Regions from separate parts of the Bacillus sp. PK3-037 genome, predicted to be linked through region 2. Evidence: a T-box and tRNA genes for the amino acid it is inferred to sense, from the RefSeq annotation. Region 2 holds a T-box; the other holds one or more tRNA genes.
The links. A T-box is a leader RNA that pairs with one kind of tRNA and senses whether it is charged. The one in region 2 lies ahead of thrS (threonine--tRNA ligase), so its partner is inferred to be a tRNA-Thr.

Region 1: it has a tRNA-Thr gene. The T-box ahead of thrS (threonine--tRNA ligase) is inferred to sense a tRNA for this amino acid. The anticodon was not compared.

Annotation. Positions count from the first base shown of each region.
Region 1 covers NZ_CP096408.1:3,928,651-3,938,068, reverse strand. Annotated here, with positions in the region: gene M1D69_RS20210 (PTS transporter subunit EIIC) at 1-238, opposite strand, end outside; gene M1D69_RS20205 (MurR/RpiR family transcriptional regulator) at 264-1,115, opposite strand; gene murQ (N-acetylmuramic acid 6-phosphate etherase) at 1,131-2,045, opposite strand; gene M1D69_RS20195 (GNAT family N-acetyltransferase) at 2,152-2,634, opposite strand; gene M1D69_RS20190 (2-thiouracil desulfurase family protein) at 2,646-3,101, opposite strand; tRNA gene M1D69_RS20185 (tRNA-Glu) at 3,283-3,357, shown strand; tRNA gene M1D69_RS20180 (tRNA-Val) at 3,361-3,436, shown strand; tRNA gene M1D69_RS20175 (tRNA-Thr) at 3,441-3,513, shown strand; tRNA gene M1D69_RS20170 (tRNA-Tyr) at 3,533-3,617, shown strand; tRNA gene M1D69_RS20165 (tRNA-Gln) at 3,622-3,693, shown strand; gene sigW (RNA polymerase sigma factor SigW) at 3,923-4,486, shown strand; gene rsiW (anti-sigma-W factor RsiW) at 4,500-5,126, shown strand; gene cdaA (diadenylate cyclase CdaA) at 5,287-6,108, shown strand; gene M1D69_RS20145 (CdaR family protein) at 6,101-7,555, shown strand; gene glmM (phosphoglucosamine mutase) at 7,574-8,920, shown strand; gene glmS (glutamine--fructose-6-phosphate transaminase (isomerizing)) at 9,350-9,418, shown strand, end outside.
Region 2 covers NZ_CP096408.1:387,108-396,525, forward strand. Annotated here, with positions in the region: gene M1D69_RS02015 (lipoate--protein ligase family protein) at 1-696, shown strand, start outside; gene M1D69_RS02020 (carboxylate/amino acid/amine transporter) at 847-1,737, shown strand; gene zapB (cell division protein ZapB) at 1,878-2,654, opposite strand; gene M1D69_RS02030 (YuzB family protein) at 2,870-3,094, shown strand; gene M1D69_RS02035 (HD domain-containing protein) at 3,256-4,557, shown strand; gene M1D69_RS02040 (YwgA family protein) at 4,594-5,094, shown strand; gene M1D69_RS02045 (Rrf2 family transcriptional regulator) at 5,206-5,679, shown strand; gene M1D69_RS02050 (MFS transporter) at 5,676-7,073, shown strand; T-box leader at 7,126-7,350, shown strand; T-box leader at 7,382-7,608, shown strand; T-box leader at 7,641-7,865, shown strand; gene thrS (threonine--tRNA ligase) at 7,918-9,418, shown strand, end outside.

The sequences.
Region 1 (9,418 bases), 590 kb from region 2:
AAGCAGCGGTGACATGATTAACGACACCAGTGCCGAGGATAATTTGCAGGGTTTCAGCTTCGACGACTCCAAGGACGCCATCAAGTTCTCTTAACGCCTTACTATCCGTTTTGCTGACATCGTAAGGCGTAATGCGCAAGCGGGTCATGCAATGCGTATAGGAAGAAATATTGGATTCCCCCCCGCATAGCTCAAGGATTTTTTCCGCCAGAGTATTGTAGTGTTTTTCTTTGCTCATACAAACCCCTCCCTTTCAAGGTGCCTTATGTCTTTCTCATAGATTTGATTGCTTCGCTCGTTTTATCAATGCAGCCGACCGTTTCTTCATACTGCTCGGCCGCCATGCTGAAAAACAAAACATCAATCATAAAAAGCTGGGCGAGACGGGAGGAAGTGGCTGCGCTTCGAATCAGGGCCTCGTTGGAATGGGCTGTATATAAAGAAACGTCGGCTAATGCAGAGACGGAGGTTTGGCTGAATTGGGTGAGGCTGATGATTGTGATGCCTTTTTCCTTCGCCATCGAAAGCAGCTCGATGATTTCCTGTGTCTCACCTGAAAATGAAATGGCAAATACAATGTCTTTTTTATCTGCATTTGCGATTAAAGATGCCACAAGATGAGTGTCCGTGAAAGCAGTCGCCTGTTTATGAATTCGAAGCCATTTTTGCTGAGCGTCCTTGGCGACAATTCCCGAGGCGCCCAGACCGAAAAAATGTACAGTGTTCGCTTGAAGCAGCAGAGAAACAGCGCGCTCAAGCTCTTGAAAATCCATGAGATCTGAGGTGTCTTGAATTGCTTGAATGGCATTGCCGGCTGCTTTTTCAGAGATGGAAGGCAGCGATTCATGATGAGCGATGTCCCGGTAGCCTTGAACAGCAGGCTTTGCCAGATCGCCCGCTACCCTCATTTTTAAATCCTGAAATCCTTTTAGTCCCAGTGACTTGCAGAGCCTGATAACGGCAGCGTCACTTGAATTAGCTAAGGCGCTGATTTCGCTGACTGTGCTTTCTATCGCTTTGTGGGGGTGGGCTAATATGTAGTCCGCAAGCTTACGCTCTGATTGTGGCAACTTGTGTTTCATTGATTGAATGATAGCTAACCCGCCTGTCGCCATTACTGTCTCTCCTTATCATGAATGGTAGTTTTCAATTGCTTTGTCTATAAAACCGTTCGCTTCATCAAGCAATGTTTTCGCTTTGTTTTGATCTGTGCTGGTTTTGAGCATAACAATTGCTGTTTTGACATGAAGATTCGCCTGTTCAAGTGTGTATTGCGCTTTCTCATAAGAAACGTCTGTGAGGCTTTGAATGATGCTGATGGCGCGTTCTTTTAGTTTTTTGTTGCTGACATTGACATCCACCATCAAGTTTTCGTAGACCTTGCCGATTTTGACCATTACAGCGGTGGATATCATGTTTAGAATCATTTTATGAGCGGTTGCGGCTTTCATACGTGTCGAGCCTGTAATGACTTCTGGCCCGACGACGACCTCAATGCTGTGATCAGCGTGTTTGCTGATGGCAGATTGACTGTTACAGGTAAGGGAGACGGTGTTTGCTCCGATTTTGCGGGCGTATTTCAGCGCACCCGCTGCATAAGGCGTACGGCCGCTTGCTGCAATCGCGATCACTGTATCGGCTGAGGTGAGATGGATGGATCGTAAATCCTCGGCACCTGCTTCTTCATGATCTTCAATTCCCTCAGCCGCCTGCAAAAATGCGTTGGGACCGCCTGCCATTAATCCGATTACCTGATCAGGACTGACGCTGTAGGTCGGAGGACATTCAACTGCGTCCATCACACCGAGTCGGCCGCTAGTGCCTGCACCTGCGTAAATGAGCCGTCCGCCATTTTGAAAGGATTCATACGCGCATTCGACGGCTGCTTCTATATCGGGAAGGACACGCTGAACGGCGGCAGCGACTTTGATATCTTCATTGTTAATCATTTTTAAGATATCGAGGGTGTTTGCTTTGTGTATTTCCGATGTTTGGCTATTGCGTGATTCCGTGGTAAGGCTGTGAAGATTCAATTGTTCTGACATGAGGAAGCCCCCTGTGTAAAAATATATCTTAATATTCAGTATATTCATTTCTGTCATGATATTTCAACTATCATTTTTAATTTTTGAAACTTTATTTCAAAAGAGGCTATAGGAAATAATGAAGTATCAGCTGTTCGCCAAGCGGCCCGATTTTTCGGCGCCCTTTATCAAGAAATCCTGTTTTCATATATAGCTGCTTTGCACGGGTGTTCAGGTGATTGACGGCTAAAATGATTTCATCGCACCATGGGAAATACCCTTTAACAAAAGAGGGAAGCTGAAGCATGGCTTTTTTCGCATAGCCTTGTCCGTGGTGGGCAGAGTTTAATGATAAGGAACTGAGCAATAAAGCAAATGGATTGTTGGAATAGGGAGCAATGGTTTCTTTTGACGTATGCAGAATGAAAAAGCCTATTGGCAGATCACCTTTTAAGATGACAACCGGATAGCGCTCCTGAATGCTTAGGGCCTGGGTCAGCACCTCTTTTGGGAGAGCGGTAAAGCGTTTGTCATCATTGTGTAAAGTAAATGCGTGAAGCTCCGGCAAATGCTCAGGCTTATAGAAGGATAAAGAGATATCTTGCGTCATGATGAGCCTCCTTATAATATGTCGTCTAACTGGTTTTCAGAAATTACACGGTACCCTGCTTGTTTTAATAGCGCGGCGGTTACTCCGTTTCCAGCGATTTTTTTGCCTGAAAATGAGCCATTATAGATGAAATTGCTTCCGCATGATGGGCTGTTTTCTTTCAATATGACGGCAGAGGCGTTGATTTCTTTTGCATAGGCCAATGTTTGGGCCGCGCCCTTCATATATAAATCTGTTACATCTTCTCCTGAAGACGTTATGATTTTCGCGGCTCCATTAAGAACATCCTCACCAGTGCCTCCGATGATTTCTGCTGGTTCCCGGGGAGTGGAGAACCCGCCGAGAAGCTCAGGGCAAGCCATCACTGCTTGTTTTTCTTCAATCAGTTTTCGGATTTTCTCTGATGCGGCATGCGAACCGTTGTATCTGCATTCAATACCGCCGAGGCAAGAGCTGACTAGTATCATATTGGTATCTCCTCTCTTAATTCGATCTATATCTATCTTAAAATAAATGATAAATGGTAGGAGGCTTTTTCAGTTAAAAAAGGGGTAAAAAAGTTTGAAAATAAAAAATTTAAATTTCCTCTTTACAAAAGGGGGGTAACCTGTATATAATAACTTTTGTCAGCTCGACGAGAACACAAACGGCCCGTTGGTCAAGCGGTTAAGACACCGCCCTTTCACGGCGGTAACACGGGTTCGAATCCCGTACGGGTCACCATTTGGAGGATTAGCTCAGCTGGGAGAGCATCTGCCTTACAAGCAGAGGGTCGGCGGTTCGAGCCCGTCATCCTCCACCATCTTGCCGGTGTAGCTCAATTGGTAGAGCAACTGACTTGTAATCAGTAGGTTGGGGGTTCAAGTCCTCTTGCCGGCACTGTTTTTCTTAAAAATATGGAGGGGTAGCGAAGTGGCTAAACGCGGCGGACTGTAAATCCGCTCCCTCAGGGTTCGGCAGTTCGAATCTGCCCCCCTCCACCATCATTGGGCTATAGCCAAGCGGTAAGGCAACGGACTTTGACTCCGTCATGCGTTGGTTCGAATCCAGCTAGCCCAGTCACAGACACCTTTGATCAAAAGGTGTCTTTTTTCTTTTTGAAAAATCATTCCAATTTCTAACTGTTCAGTCTGTATAATAATTTTAAAAATATGTTAAGGTAGTTTATTCACAAATTGCCATCTACACCCTGCCAAAAATTTGTTAAACTTATTTTATAAAAAAATTGAAACCTTTAGAAACGAAGCTCGTATACATACAGACCGGTGAAGGCAGAGGTTAGATAAATATGGAAATGATGATTAAAAAGAGAATTAAGCAAGTCAAAAAAGGCGATCAAAATGCATTTGCGGACATCGTAGATATTTACAAGGATAAAATTTATCAGCTTTGCTACCGTATGCTTGGCAATGTGCATGAGGCGGAAGATATCGCACAAGAGGCTTTCATCAGAGCGTACGTCAATATCGACAGTTTTGATATCAACCGGAAATTTTCAACTTGGCTTTATCGAATTGCGACCAACTTGACCATTGACCGCATTCGCAAAAAGAAGCCGGATTATTACCTCGATGCAGAAGTGGCGGGTACAGAAGGCTTGACGATGTATTCCCAAATCGCCGCAGATGGAGTGTTGCCTGAAGATGCAGTCGTATCGCTGGAGCTTTCACACACGATTCAGCGGAAAATATTAAAGCTTCCTGACAAATACAGAACTGTCATTGTATTAAAGTATATTGATGAACTCTCATTAATTGAAATCGGCGAGATTCTGAACATTCCTGTGGGGACTGTAAAAACGCGGATTCACAGAGGCAGAGAGGCTCTTAGAAAACAATTAAGGGATCTTTAAGTGGGGTGATGAAATGAGCTGTCCTGAACAAATTGTGCAGCTTATGCATATGCATCTTGATGGAGATATCCTTCCGAAAGATGAACAAGTATTAAAAGAACATCTGGAGGCATGCGAGGAATGCAGAAAGCATTTTTATGAGATGGAAAAATCCATTGCGCTCGTCCGGAGCACATCGCATGTCGAAGCCCCCGCCGATTTTACCGCTAACGTCATGGCAAAATTGCCTAAGGAGAAGAAAAGAGCTTCTGTGAAAAGATGGTTCAGATCCCATCCGGTTATCGCGGCTGCTGCGGTATTCATCATTTTGATGGGCGGCGGATTGTTAAACAGCTGGCACAATGACCACAACTTCAGCGTGTCGAAGCAGCCGAATCTGGTCGTGCAAAACAACACTGTGATCGTGCCAGAAGGTGAGACGGTCAAAGGTGATGTCACCGTCAAAAACGGCAAGCTGATTATTAAAGGGAAAATAGACGGGGATGTAACCGTTGTAAACGGAGAAAAGTATATGGCCTCTGCTGGACAAGTCACCGGTCAAATTGAGGAGATTAATCAATTATTCGACTGGACATGGTATAAAATGAAGTCTGCGGGGAAAAGTGTATTCAATGCATTAGACCCGAACGGAGAAGAGTAAAGCGTGTGGCGCGCTTTACTCTTTTTTAGGTTCTCAAACGGCTGGCATATTTCACTTGCCAAAATGAAATGTGGTATAATGGGCTCGCTATGTAAAGTACATATGCGTAACACATTAAACTTCAAAATACGAAATGACTGAATTCTTGGAGGACGAGGAAATGGCTTTTGAGGATATCCCTTTTTTGCAGTACCTCGGCAATGCCGTTGATATTCTCCTTGTTTGGTATGTGATATATAAACTGATTATGGTGATACGCGGCACGAAGGCGGTTCAGCTCTTAAAAGGAATCGTTGTGATCGTGCTTGTCCGTATGGCCAGTCAATATTTGGGCCTCAGCACGCTTCAGTGGCTGATGGACCAAGCGATAACATGGGGATTTTTAGCAATTATTATTATCTTTCAGCCTGAGCTGAGAAGAGCGCTTGAACAGCTTGGACGGGGCCGCTTCTTCTCGAGGAGCGGCACGCCGGTTGAGGAAGCGCAGCAGAAAACAATTGAGGCTATAACGAAAGCGATCAATTATATGGCGAAACGCCGGATCGGCGCCCTTTTAACCATTGAGCGGGATACTGGAATGGGGGATTATATTGAGACCGGCATACCACTGAATGCCAAAGTCAGCTCTGAACTGCTGATCAATATTTTTATTCCAAACACCCCGCTTCATGACGGTGCGGTGATTATGAAGAATAATGAAATTGCCGCTGCCGCCTGTTATTTGCCGCTTTCTGAAAGCCCGTTCATTTCAAAAGAACTGGGAACGCGGCACAGAGCGGCTGTCGGAATCAGTGAAGTTACAGACAGTTTGACGATTATCGTGTCTGAAGAGACCGGCGGCGTCAGTGTGGCGAGGAATGGCGACCTTCACAGAGAGCTGACGGAAGAAGCGCTGAAAGAAATGCTTGAAGCAGAGTTTAAGAAAAACACCAGAGACACTTCTTCTAACCGCTGGTATTGGAGGGGCAAGAAAAATGGATAAATTCTTAAACAACCGCTGGGCTGTGAAAATCATTGCGCTGCTTTTCGCGCTCTTGCTTTATGTAGCGGTTAACAGCAACCAAGCACCAACTCCGAAAAAACCAGGTGAATCATTTTTCCCGACATCTACAACTGATGAGGCAACACTGACTGATATACCGGTTAAAGCATATTACGATGATGAAAATTATGTCGTGACAGGCGTTCCGCAAACGGTGAATGTCACGATAAAAGGTCCGACAAGCGCCGTGAAGAAGGCGAGGCAGACAAAGAATTTTGAGATATACGCGGATATGGAGAAGCTGAAAACCGGCACACATAAGGTTGAGCTTAAAGCCAAAAACGTGTCGGAGGGGCTGACGATATCCATTAATCCGTCCGTGACGACCGTCACCATTCAAGAACGCACGACAGAAAGCTTTCCTGTTGAAGTGGAGTACTACAACAAAAGCAAGATGAAAAAAGGCTATTCTCCGGAGCAGCCGATTGTCAGTCCTAAAAATGTACAGATTACCGGTTCTAAAGCTGTGATTGATAATATTTCTCTTGTGAAAGCTTCAGTAAACCTGGAAAATGCAGATGAAACGATTGAAAAGGAAGCGAAAGTGACTGTCTATGATAAAGACGGAAACGCGCTTCCTGTCGATGTGGAGCCCTCGGTCATCAAAATTACCGTTCCGGTGACAAGTCCGAGTAAAAAAGTGCCCTTTAAAATTGAGCGGACAGGAAGCCTTCCTGACGGGGTCAGCATAGCGAATATCGAATCAAGTCCCAGTGAGGTGACGGTTTACGGCTCGCAGGATGTCTTGGATTCTCTTGAATTTATAGATGGTGTCAGCTTAGATTTAAGCAAAATCAAAAAGGATTCTGATATCGAGGCAGATATTCCGCTTCCTGACGGCGTCAAAAAAATTTCGCCGTCAAAGGTGACGTTGCATATAGAAGTAGATAGTGAAGCGGATCAGACGTTTGAGAATATCCCTATTAAGACTGTAGGGCTGAGCAGCTCTCAGAACATTGAATTTCTGGATCCGGAATCACAAACGATAAATGTTACGGCCAAAGGCTCTCCCGGCAACATAAAAAAATTGCAGAAATCAGACATAGAATTGTATGTGAATGTATCTGATTTAGATGACGGAGAGCACAGTGTGAAGCTTGAAGTAAACGGGCCTCAAAATGTAACCTGGTCCTTGGGGCAGAAAAACGCAAAAATCAAGCTTACGTCTAAAAAAACGAATACGACAACAAAAGATAAAAGCAATACGACGTCAGGGAACCAGGATGACACTGATGACAAGACGAATGACAAAGAGAATAATCAGCGAGAAGATACAACGAACAGCGATAAAAACAATGATGATCAAAATCAAGACAAAAACCAAGACCAAAATCAGGATCAGGATGAAGATGAATCAAATTCAGGTTCACAATCTTCATCAGAATAAAAAAGGAGCGATTATAAAATGGGCAAGTATTTTGGAACAGATGGTGTAAGAGGTGTTGCCAACAGCGAGCTTACGCCTGAGCTGGCCTTTAAAGTCGGACGTTTCGGCGGGTATGTGCTGACAAAAGATAAACAACGTCCAAAAGTGCTGATAGGCCGCGATACACGCATCTCCGGCCATATGCTGGAGGGAGCCCTTGTCGCCGGACTTTTATCAATTGGCGCAGAAGTCATGCGTCTGGGAGTCATTTCTACACCTGGTGTTTCCTATTTAACAAAAGCGATGGATGCAGAGGCGGGCGTCATGATTTCTGCTTCTCATAACCCAGTGCAGGATAACGGAATCAAGTTCTTTGGAGGAGACGGATTTAAGCTTTCTGATGAACAGGAGGCTGAAATTGAGCGTCTGATGGATGAACCGGAGGATAAGCTGCCAAGACCGGTTGGAGCTGACCTGGGACTTGTAAACGACTATTTTGAAGGCGGCCAAAAGTACCTGCAATTTTTAAAACAGACTGCCGACGAAGATTTTACAGGCATTCATGTTGCGCTTGACTGCGCACACGGAGCGACGTCATCGCTTGCGACACACTTGTTTGCCGATTTAGACGCAGACGTGTCGACTATGGGAACTTCTCCGAACGGATTAAACATCAATGACGGAGTCGGATCGACTCATCCTGAAGCGCTTAGTGCGTTTGTAAAAGAGAAAAATGCTGATATCGGTCTTGCGTTCGATGGTGACGGCGACCGTCTGATCGCAGTCGACGAAAAAGGAAATATCGTTGACGGCGACCAAATTATGTACATATGCTCAAAATACCTGAAATTAGAGGGCCGCTTAAAGGATGATACGGTTGTTTCCACAGTCATGAGCAACCTCGGTTTCTATAAAGCGCTTGAAAAAGAAGGGATAAAGAGCGTGCAGACGGCTGTCGGCGACCGCTACGTGGTAGAGGCGATGAAAAAAGACGGCTACAATGTCGGCGGAGAACAGTCCGGCCACTTAATTTTCCTTGATTACAACACAACAGGGGACGGATTATTATCCGCCATTATGCTGATGAATACATTAAAAGCGACAGGCAAGCCGCTGTCAGAGCTTGCGGCTGAAATGCAGAAGTTTCCGCAGCTTTTAGTTAATGTGAGAGTAACTGATAAATATAAAGTCGAAGAAAACGAAAAAGTAAAAGCCGTTATTTCTGAGGTTGAAAAAGAAATGAACGGCGACGGCCGGATTTTAGTGCGCCCATCTGGCACTGAACCGCTCGTTCGTGTGATGGCTGAAGCGAAGACGAAAGAACTGTGTGATGAATATGTTAATCGCATTGTTGAAGTCGTCCGGTCAGAAATGGGATTAGAGTAACGAAATCTATAAACAGAGAGCGAACAAGACAAGTGCGACTCACATATAATAATTGTGATACAGGCGGCAAAGTTGTTTAAAAAACAATTGACCATTCTTGGCACATGCTGTAAAATCAAGCTTGTCTTGTTCTTGTTTTCTAGAGGCAGGAAAGACGGGATTTTGTTTCACTTATAATTATAGCGCCCGAACTAAGCGCCCGAAAAAAGGCTTAGTTGACGAGGATGGAGGTTATCGATTTTTCGGCGGATGCCTCCCGGCTGAGTATGCAGATCACAGCCGTAAGGATTTCTTCAAACCAAGGAGGCGACTCCTTGAACAAAGGGAAATCACATGATCTTCCATAAAACATGTAGGAGGGGACGACTGAAAGTCCCCTTGAAAAATGACTTTCTTCGTCTCCTTTTACAATCTTAGGAGGAAGAAATTATGTGTGGAATCGTAGGTTATATCGGTCAGCTTGATGCGAAGGAAATTTTGCTAAAAGGGTTGGAGAAG
Region 2 (9,418 bases):
GCACGCTCTTGGGTGCACCACGACACGATTGTCCTCGGTATTCAGGATACGCGGCTCCCGTTTTTGCAGGACGGCATTGACCTGCTGGAAAATGAGGGATACCGCGTCATCGTCCGCAATTCCGGCGGTCTGGCTGTTGTTCTGGATGAAGGCGTTTTAAATATTTCTCTCATATTCGAGGACCAAAAGAAGGGCATCGATATAGACAGAGGATACGAAGCAATGGTGGAACTGATGAAACGGATGCTTAAGCCGTACGGGGCAAAGATTGAAGCCTATGAAATTGAGGGCTCCTATTGTCCAGGCAGCTATGATCTCAGCATTGACGGCAAAAAGTTCGCCGGCATTTCTCAAAGACGTCTTCGTGGCGGAGCAGCCGTTCAAATTTATCTCTGTGCAGATAAAAGCGGCAGCGAGAGGGCAGATCTGATCAGACGATTCTATCAAGCCGCCCTGAAGGATAAACAAAACGACAAAAAAGGCGTCTACCCGGATATACGTCCGGAAACCATGGCATCGTTGAGTGAGCTTCTGCATACCGATATCTCCGTACAGGATTTAATGCTTGCTTTGCTTACGGAATTAAAAGCGTTAAGCACCCGCCTCTACTCAGCCGGACTGTCCATTGACGAGGAATTGGAATTTGAGAAAAATCTTGTCCGGATGACAGAACGGAATGAAAAGGTGTTTGGATGAACGCCGTTTGCATGTCAGCCGATATAGCTGGCATGCTTTTTTTTGACTATCATCTTGTTTTCAGATAAATCTTTCTTATAAACAGAAAACAATTGCAGCAAAAAAAGCGATAAAATAACAGCAGCATCTGCATACAAAGGGGAGAGGCAAATGAAAGGGAATGTGTACAGCCTGTTTGTGCTGATCGCGGCTTTTTTCTGGGGAACAACCGGCACTGTTCAGGCGCTGGCTCCAGAAAGCGCCACTCCGCTGGCATTCGGAGCGGTCAGATTATTGGTAGGCGGCAGCGCCATGCTTCTTGTGGTCTGGATCAGCCGAGAGCTTCACGTGAAAAATTGGTCATGGCCTCCCGTGTTTTTAGCAGCGATTTGTATGGCCTGTTATCAGCCGCTTTTTTTCACCGCCGTAAAAGAAACAGGGATTGCGGTTGGGACAGTGATTGCCATCGGCAGTGCGCCTATTATTGCCGGGAGCTTAGAGTGGGCCGTTTTGAAAAAACGTCCGCGAAATTCCTGGTGGATTGCAACTGTATTGGCTTTGGCGGGATGCTGGCTCCTGTTTTCAGACGGCTCCAATGTTCGGATTGATGTGTCAGGGGCTCTCATGGCGATTGGAGCAGGTGCTTCTTTTGCGGGTTATACTTTGATCAGTAAATCAATGATGAAAACACAGCCGCCGAGAGCTACCTCAGCTGTTGTCTTTATGCTCAGCGCCATATTGCTGATGCCGCTATTGTGGCAGTCGGATCTCTCTTGGATGCTGACACCAAAAGGATGGGGAACGAGCCTTTACATCGGGGTAATTGCGACATGCGCGGCCTACTTTTTGTTTGCAAAAGGGCTCACCGGCGTTCCGGCTTCGGCAGCGGTTACACTGTCCTTGGCTGAGCCGCTGACCGCCTCATTGCTGGGTGTGTTTTTCATAGGTGAAATACTTTCTCTTTCCTCATGGCTCGGCATCGTGCTGATGATGTTAGGGCTTCTGGTCATTTCAGGGGCGCCTCGCAAGCAAAAGCCAGCTGAAGCGGCTCATGTGTCCTAATAGATTAGCATAAGCTTGGGCTCATTTTACAAGACTAACGTAGGCGCCGCAAAAACAGAAAATCCCCTTTTCTAAAAGGAAAAGGGGATTTTTTAATGGCAAAACCCCAAAACAGGACATCGTTTTAGGGTTTTTAAAAGCTATTCCGCCATTTTTTCTAAATTTCCGTTCCGGTCCATTTTGAAGGACGGAGAGGCATGTTCATCATCTTCAAATAAAACTAGTTTTCTGGCTCTATTCATGATTTTTACCAAGGTTTCATAATCTTCCTGGATCGTTTTTTGATCTTTTTCAAGTTTTTGAACTTCTGCTTCCAGCTGTTCTGTTTTGCTTTGTAATTCTTGATTTTCTTTCTTTAAACGCTCATTTTCCATTTTTAAAGCTGAGGATTGCTCATGATTGCCTTCGTAATTTTGCAGGAATCTGATGACATCACTCATCGTCATCTCAGGCGCAGACGTTTGAGGAGACAATAAGTGTGATAGACTAGCTAACTCTTCCTTAAAGCTGTCATCCACAAAAGGCATGTGCTCGCCTGACATCAAAGCCTGCTTCTCATTTTCGGCAGTCGGGGTTTCAGGTTTCACCTGCTCCTCCTGCACTGCAGTTTCTTGAATTGTATCGGGATCAACCGCAGGAGGCTGATATAGCAGTCTTTTCTTCGCAGGCTGCCCGTTTCCGAGGGCTCTCATGCGCTGTTTTCGCTGTTTTTTTGCAAGCTGAAGCGCTTTTTCATATTGATGGCGCACCACCGCGTTCCATCTGAATCCGCAGGCTGCGGACGTCCGATTTAATTTATCGCCGACCTCTTCAAAGGCATTCAGCTGAGTGCTGCCTTCTCTTACATGCCGAAGCACAGTTTCGGCTAAAAGCAAATCATTTTCTTCTGACCAAGCGTCCTGGCGCTGTTTTGTCATTTATCTCAACTCCCATTTTTCTTTTCATGATATTAGAATGTCCAGATTGGAAAATATTTATACAAATTGGCTGGAAGAATAGGAGATACGGAGGCTGAAGCGGCTTGCAGGAACAGTCGAATCCTTGTACAATGAGGAGTGATGTGATTTTTTTCAATAAAGCGATTTTAAGTTTAAAACATAGATGAACATAGAAATGAAGGGAAGCGTACGTCATGGCTAATGAATTTCGAGTGTGTGATGATTGCCAAGCCACTAATATCAAAACATTGCTGCCGCGTTTAAAAGAAGTAGACCCGGACGCAAAGGTTGAGGTAGGGTGCCAATCTTATTGCGGGCCCGGACGGAAAAAATCGTTTGCTTTTGTAAACAATCGCCCGCTGTCAGCTCCGACAGAGGATGAGCTGATCGACAAAGTGAAAAAGAAATTAAAAAAGTAAAAACATATTTTTTCATAGCCTCGGCCCTCTGGTCAGGCTTTTTTGCTTCACATCATGTGATTTTCGGAAAGATGGAACAAATCGCCGGACAAATTCAAGGATGTTTTCAAAGAATAGAGTCGATATAATAGAAACACGGCTAAAAAAAAGAGGGAATGACGATGGCGTATCCAAATGGAAAATTATCAGAAGAAAAAGTGTTTAAAGATCCGGTGCACCGCTATGTTCATGTACGGGACAAGCTGATATGGGATCTGATCGGAACCCGCGAATTTCAGCGTCTCCGCAGAATCAAGCAGCTCGGCACGACGTATTTGACGTTCCATGGCGCTGAGCACAGCCGGTTCAACCATTCTCTCGGTGTCTACGAAATTGTCAGGAGAATGGTTGATGATGTCTTTAAAGGCCGTCCTGAATGGGATGACAGTGAGCGCGAACTCTGTTTGTCCGCGGCGCTGCTTCATGATCTCGGGCACGGGCCGTTCTCGCATTCATTTGAAAAAGTCTTTCATCTTGACCACGAAGATTTTACAAGAGATATCATTTTGGGAGACACAGAGGTTAATCAGGTGCTCAGAAAGGTTAGCCCGCGTTTCCCTCAGGATGTTGCTGAAGTCATTGCCAAAACATATAAAAACAAACAAGTGGTCAGCCTGATTTCGAGTCAGATTGACGCGGACCGCATGGATTATCTGCAGCGCGACGCTTATTATACGGGCGTCAGCTACGGCCATTTTGACATGGAGCGGATTCTCCGGGTGATGCGCCCGCGTGAGGATCAAATCGTCATTAAACAAAGCGGAATGCACGCTGTAGAAGACTATATTATGAGCCGCTACCAAATGTACTGGCAGGTCTATTTCCACCCTGTGACGAGAAGCGCGGAGGTTATTTTAACGAAGATTCTCCACAGAGCGAAGCAGCTCCATGATGAAGGTTATGTGTTCACTCATGCTCCGGTTCATTTCTATTCTATTTTTGAAGGGAAACTGACGCTGGAGGATTATTTGAGGCTGGATGAATCTATTATTTTGTATTATTTCCAGGCCTGGGAGGATGAAGAAGACCCGATTTTATCCGATTTGTGCCGCAGATTCATTAACCGCCAGCTGTTCCAATACGTTGAATTTAATCCGAATGAAGAGATGTCGGCCTTTTTTGAGCTGACCTCATTATTCAAAGAGGCTGGAATCGATCCGAGCTATTATTTAGTCGTGGATTCTTCTTCAGATCTGCCATACGATTTTTACCGTCCAGGAGAGGAAGAGGAGCGTTTGCCGATCCATCTCTTGACGCAAAACGGTCAAATTAAAGAGCTGTCCAGACAGTCGGCCATTGTGGAATCCATCTCCGGAAAGCGGCGGACGGACCACAAGCTGTACTATCCGAAGGACCTGATTTGTGACGGCTCTGAACACCCGGAAGCGAAAATGAAAATCCGGCAGCTGCTGGGACTGACATAGAAATTGGTAAAGAAGGAAAAAGGAGATGTCGGGAATTTGTTGAAAGAACATGCAAAACTGATGAAGGTGTTCTCGGATTCTGGAGAAATCATCGGGCGAAAGAAGCTGCAAAAAATGATTTATATTGCGAAGAAAATGCAGTTTCCTTTCTATGAGAAATATGATTTTCACTTTTACGGGCCGTATTCGGAGGAACTGACGCTCCAAATTGAAGAGCTGTGCAACCTTGGATTCCTGCATGAGGTAAAGGAAAAAAAGGGCGGCTACTTTCAATACCGTTATTCGCTGACAGAGACGGGCTCCGCGTTTTTAGACCACGCCGATCTTGATATGCCTGATATCAAGCACTATATTGACAGTGTAAACAACCGTTCATCACGGTTTTTAGAGCTGGTTTCCACGATTCTTTACTTTGACGGGCTTGAGGCTGAGGAAAAGAAAGAGAAAGTATTTACAATCAAAAGCAAGCAAAAGTATACCAATGAAGAATATGACGAAGCGCTTCAATACATAGAAGAGCTGAAGCAGATTTGTTAACCATACCAAGCAAAAGAAATGAATCGTTTCTTTTGCTTTTTTTATTGACAAAACCTGCTAATGGATCTATTGTGGATAATAGTTATCCATAATGAACCAGGAGGGAACATAATGAAAATGAAATCGGGAATGGAGCAGGGAATTTCTGTACTGCTGTTACTATCACGGCTGCCCGTGCAGGCTTCTTTAACATCAGAGGCGATCAGCCAGCGTTTGCACATGTCTCCGTCTTATCTGAAAAAGCTGATGAGAACTTTGGTGCAGGCTGGTTTGGCTGAGTCCATACCAGGAACGAAGGGAGGCTTTACGATTACGAAGCCTTTGACGGATATTACCCTCTATGATGTCTATCAAGCTGTTGAAGGAAGAGGTTCCATGTATCAAGGAAAAGGCCTTTTGCCATCTGTATTTGAGAGCGGAAATCCCTGTGTGCTGGAGACGGTAATGGGTGATATTGAGGATAAATGGTCTTCGCTCATGAAAGAAGAAACCTTGCAGGGTGTCATGAACAGAATCGGGAAACTTTATGACCTCGAAAAAATCGATGATTGGGTACATCATCAGCTGAAAGGGCAATGGCAATGAAAAACAGCGGGCCTTTACATCAATCAGGATCAACAGGCATCTCAGTGTTAATCGTGCTCGCTCTCGGTTTTCTGATGGCTACGCTTGATGTGACCGTGGTGAATGTTGCAATTGCTGATATGAAAAACGTTCTTTCTCTTTCACTTTCAGGTGTGACGTGGGTTGTAGACGGGTACATGCTTACATTTGCTTCGCTTCTGCTGGCCGGCGGTGCGCTGGCTGACCGTTACGGCTCAAAGACCATTTATATGCTGGGTTTGGCCGTTTTTGTTCTTGCCTCATGTCTATGCGCTGTATCAGCAAATGGCCAAATGCTGATCGCAGGCCGGCTGTTGCAGGGACTTGGCGCGGCTTTGTTTATGCCGAGTTCACTCAGCCTTTTGACTGCCTCTTATCCCGATGAACGGGTGCGGGCCAAAATGTTTGGCTTGTGGGCCGCTCTCGTCTCCGCCGCCTCCGGGCTGGGGCCTTTTATCGGCGGTGTTCTGGTGAATGCGGCAGGGTGGCAGAGTATTTTTCTGATCAATGTGCCATTAGGGATTGCGGCGCTTATTTGCGCCTATCGAACGCTCAGCAGTTTCCCGGGAAAAGGCAGCCGGGTGAATATCACAGGGCATCTGCTTGGAATGGCGGCTCTCGGATTTCTTTCATTTGCGCTGATACAGGGTGCTTCAATAGGCTGGAGTTCGCTCTCCATTCTCGGTGCTTTCGCGGCGGCGGTTTTGGCGTTTGTGCTTTTTATTCTGAGAGAAATTTTTTCGGCAACATCTATTCTTCCTGCGTCATTATATAAAAACGGACGTTTCTCGGCAGCGCAGTTCGTTGGGTTTTTACTGAATTTTGCTCTTTTCGGCGGTATGTTTATGCTGAGTCTATTTTTGCAGGAAGCAAGAGGCGCAAGTTCCTTTTTAGCGGGCGTCGAACTATTGCCGATGATGGCTGTCTTTGTGGTAGGAAATCTGCTGTTTGCCCGGCTGGCGAACCGTTTTGAAGCGGGGCTTCTTATGTTTGTTTCAATGGCTGTCAGCTGCATCATGGCATTGCTGTTATTTGTCATGGTTTCTCCGGATTTGCCTTACTGGCAGCTTGCGGTTCTGACTTCTGTCATGAATCTTGGTGTCGGCATTACGGTTCCTGCCATGACGGCTGTGATGATGAAGACAGCGGGACAGGAGCATGCCAATATCGCAGGAGCAGCTTTAAATGCCAACCGGCAAATCGGGGCATTGGTTGGCGTAGCGGTTTCCGGAGTGGTCATTCATCTGTCCGCCACTTGGTACGCCGGAGCTGGGTTTACGTTTTTGATGATGGGCGCGGCATACAGTCTTGCCGCATTCTTTGTGTGGCGGTTTCTGACTTTTCATAAAGAAACGTCCGCTTCTGCATCATCTTAAAATCGTCCATTGTTTTTTCAAGAAACATATAGTAAGATATATGAAATTATTCAAACAGGCACTGATAAGGACACGAGATGCTTTTTACGGTTTCCAGAGAGGGAAGGATCAGCTGAAACCTTCCTAACGCAGAGAAAGCAGCTTACCGCCTTTGAGCCGTATCGGGGAAATTAAGTATCTGATACCGTCATGCTGCGTTACAGCACCGAGCCGACGAACATGTATGTTTGTTGGGAATTTGGGTGGAACCACGAATTTTAACACATTCGTCCCTTGCGAGGGATGGATGTGTTTTTTTATATGAGTCAATAAATGCGATGAAAAGGACATGAATGATATTTACGGTTTTCAGAGAGGGAAGGAAAGGTGCGAGCTTCCCAGCTTAGGAATATCATTTACCGCCTTGGAGCAGCGTTGGGGAACAATCAGTATCCAATGCCGTTTATGCTGCGTTACAGCACCGAGCCGATGAACATGAAAGTTCGTTGGGAACTTGGGTGGAACCACGGGTTAATCACACACACTCGTCCCTTATAGAGGGACGGGTGTGTCTTTTTATATACATATAGAAATGCGATGAAAAGGACATGAATGATATTTACGGTTTTCAGAGAGGGAAGGAAAGGTGCGAGCTTCCCAGCTTAGGAATATCATTTACCGCCTTGGAGCAGCATTGGGGAACAATCAGTATCCAATGCCGTTTATGCTGCGTTACAGCACCGAGCCGATGAACATGAAAGTTCGTTGGGAACTTGGGTGGAACCACGGGTTAATCACACACTCGTCCCTTACAGAGGGACGGGTGTGTTTTTTTATATACCACAATGAATAAGGAGTGTTTGAAATGAGTAAACATGTAAGTATTCAGCTTCCGGACGGACAGGTAAAGGAATATCCGAAAGGCACTACAGTCAAAGAGGCGGCTGCGTCCATCAGCTCCAGTTTGGAAAAGAAAGCAGCAGCGGGACAGGTTAATGGCCGGCTCGTTGATGTCAGCTTCAAGCTGGAGGAAGATGCTGAGCTTTCAATTATCACACTGGATTCTCCAGAAGGCTTGCAGGTGCTTCGCCATACATCAGCGCATGTGCTGGCTCAGGCAGTGAAACGGCTGTACGGCGAAGCGTCCTTGGGAATAGGGCCTGTCATTGAAGACGGATTTTATTATGATATGAAGCTTGATCGGAGTCTGACTTCCGGAGATTTAGAGGCCATCGAAAAAGAGATGAAGCATATTATAAACGAAAATATGGATATCAAGCGAATAGAGGTTTCTTACGAGGAGGCTGAAGCGCTTTTTGCAGAAAAAGGCGAGCCGTTTAAGCTGGAAATTTTGAAAGACATTCCGCGCGGGGAAAGCATGACGCTGTATCAGCAGGGAGAATTTGTTGACCTGTGCCGCGGGTCGCATCTTCCTTCAACAGGAATGATCAAGGCGTTCAAATTAACACGGGTGTCGGGTGCTTATTGGCGAGGAGACAGCCAAAATGAAGTCCTTCAGCGGGTGTACGGTGTTTCGTTTCAAAAGAAAAAAGATTTGGATGCGCACCTGCATATGCTGGAAGAAGCAGCGAAACGGGATCACCGCAAGCTGGGAAAACAATTAGAGCTGTTTATGTTCTCGGAAGAAGCCCCGGGAATGCCGTTTTATTTGCCAAAAGGGCAGATTGTCCGCAATGAGCTGGAACGCTTTTCGCGTGAGCTGCAAACAAATGCCGGCTACGCTGAAGTCCGTACGCCGTTTATGATGAATCAGCGGTTATGGGAGCAGTCGGGGCACTGGGACCATTATCGCGACAATATGTATTTTTCGGAAGTAGATCATACTGCATTTGCAATGAAGCCGATGAATTGTCCCGGCCATATGCTCATCTTTAAAAACAGCCTGTATTCTTACCGGGATCTGCCGATTCGTATGGCGGAGTTCGGCCAGGTGCACCGCCATGAATACAGCGGTGCTCTGAACGGAATGCTCCGCGTCCAGACGTTCTGCCAGGATGACGCGCATATCTTTGTTCGGGAGGATCAAATCGAGAGTGAAATCAAAGAAGCCATTCGGCTGATTGACGAGGTATACCGCACATTCGGTTTCGAGTATACGGTTGAGCTTTCCACTCGTCCGGAGGATTCATCAGGTGAAGACAGCGTGTGGGAAATGTCTGAAAACGCCTTGAAACACGTCCTTGAGGATCTGGATCTTCCTTATGAAGTAAACGCAGGGGATGGAGCGTTTTACGGAGCGAAAATCGATTTTCATATTAAAGACGCTCTGAAGCGGAGCCACCAATGCGCCACAATCCAGCTTGATTTTCAAATGCCGGAAAAATTTGATTTAACATATATTAATG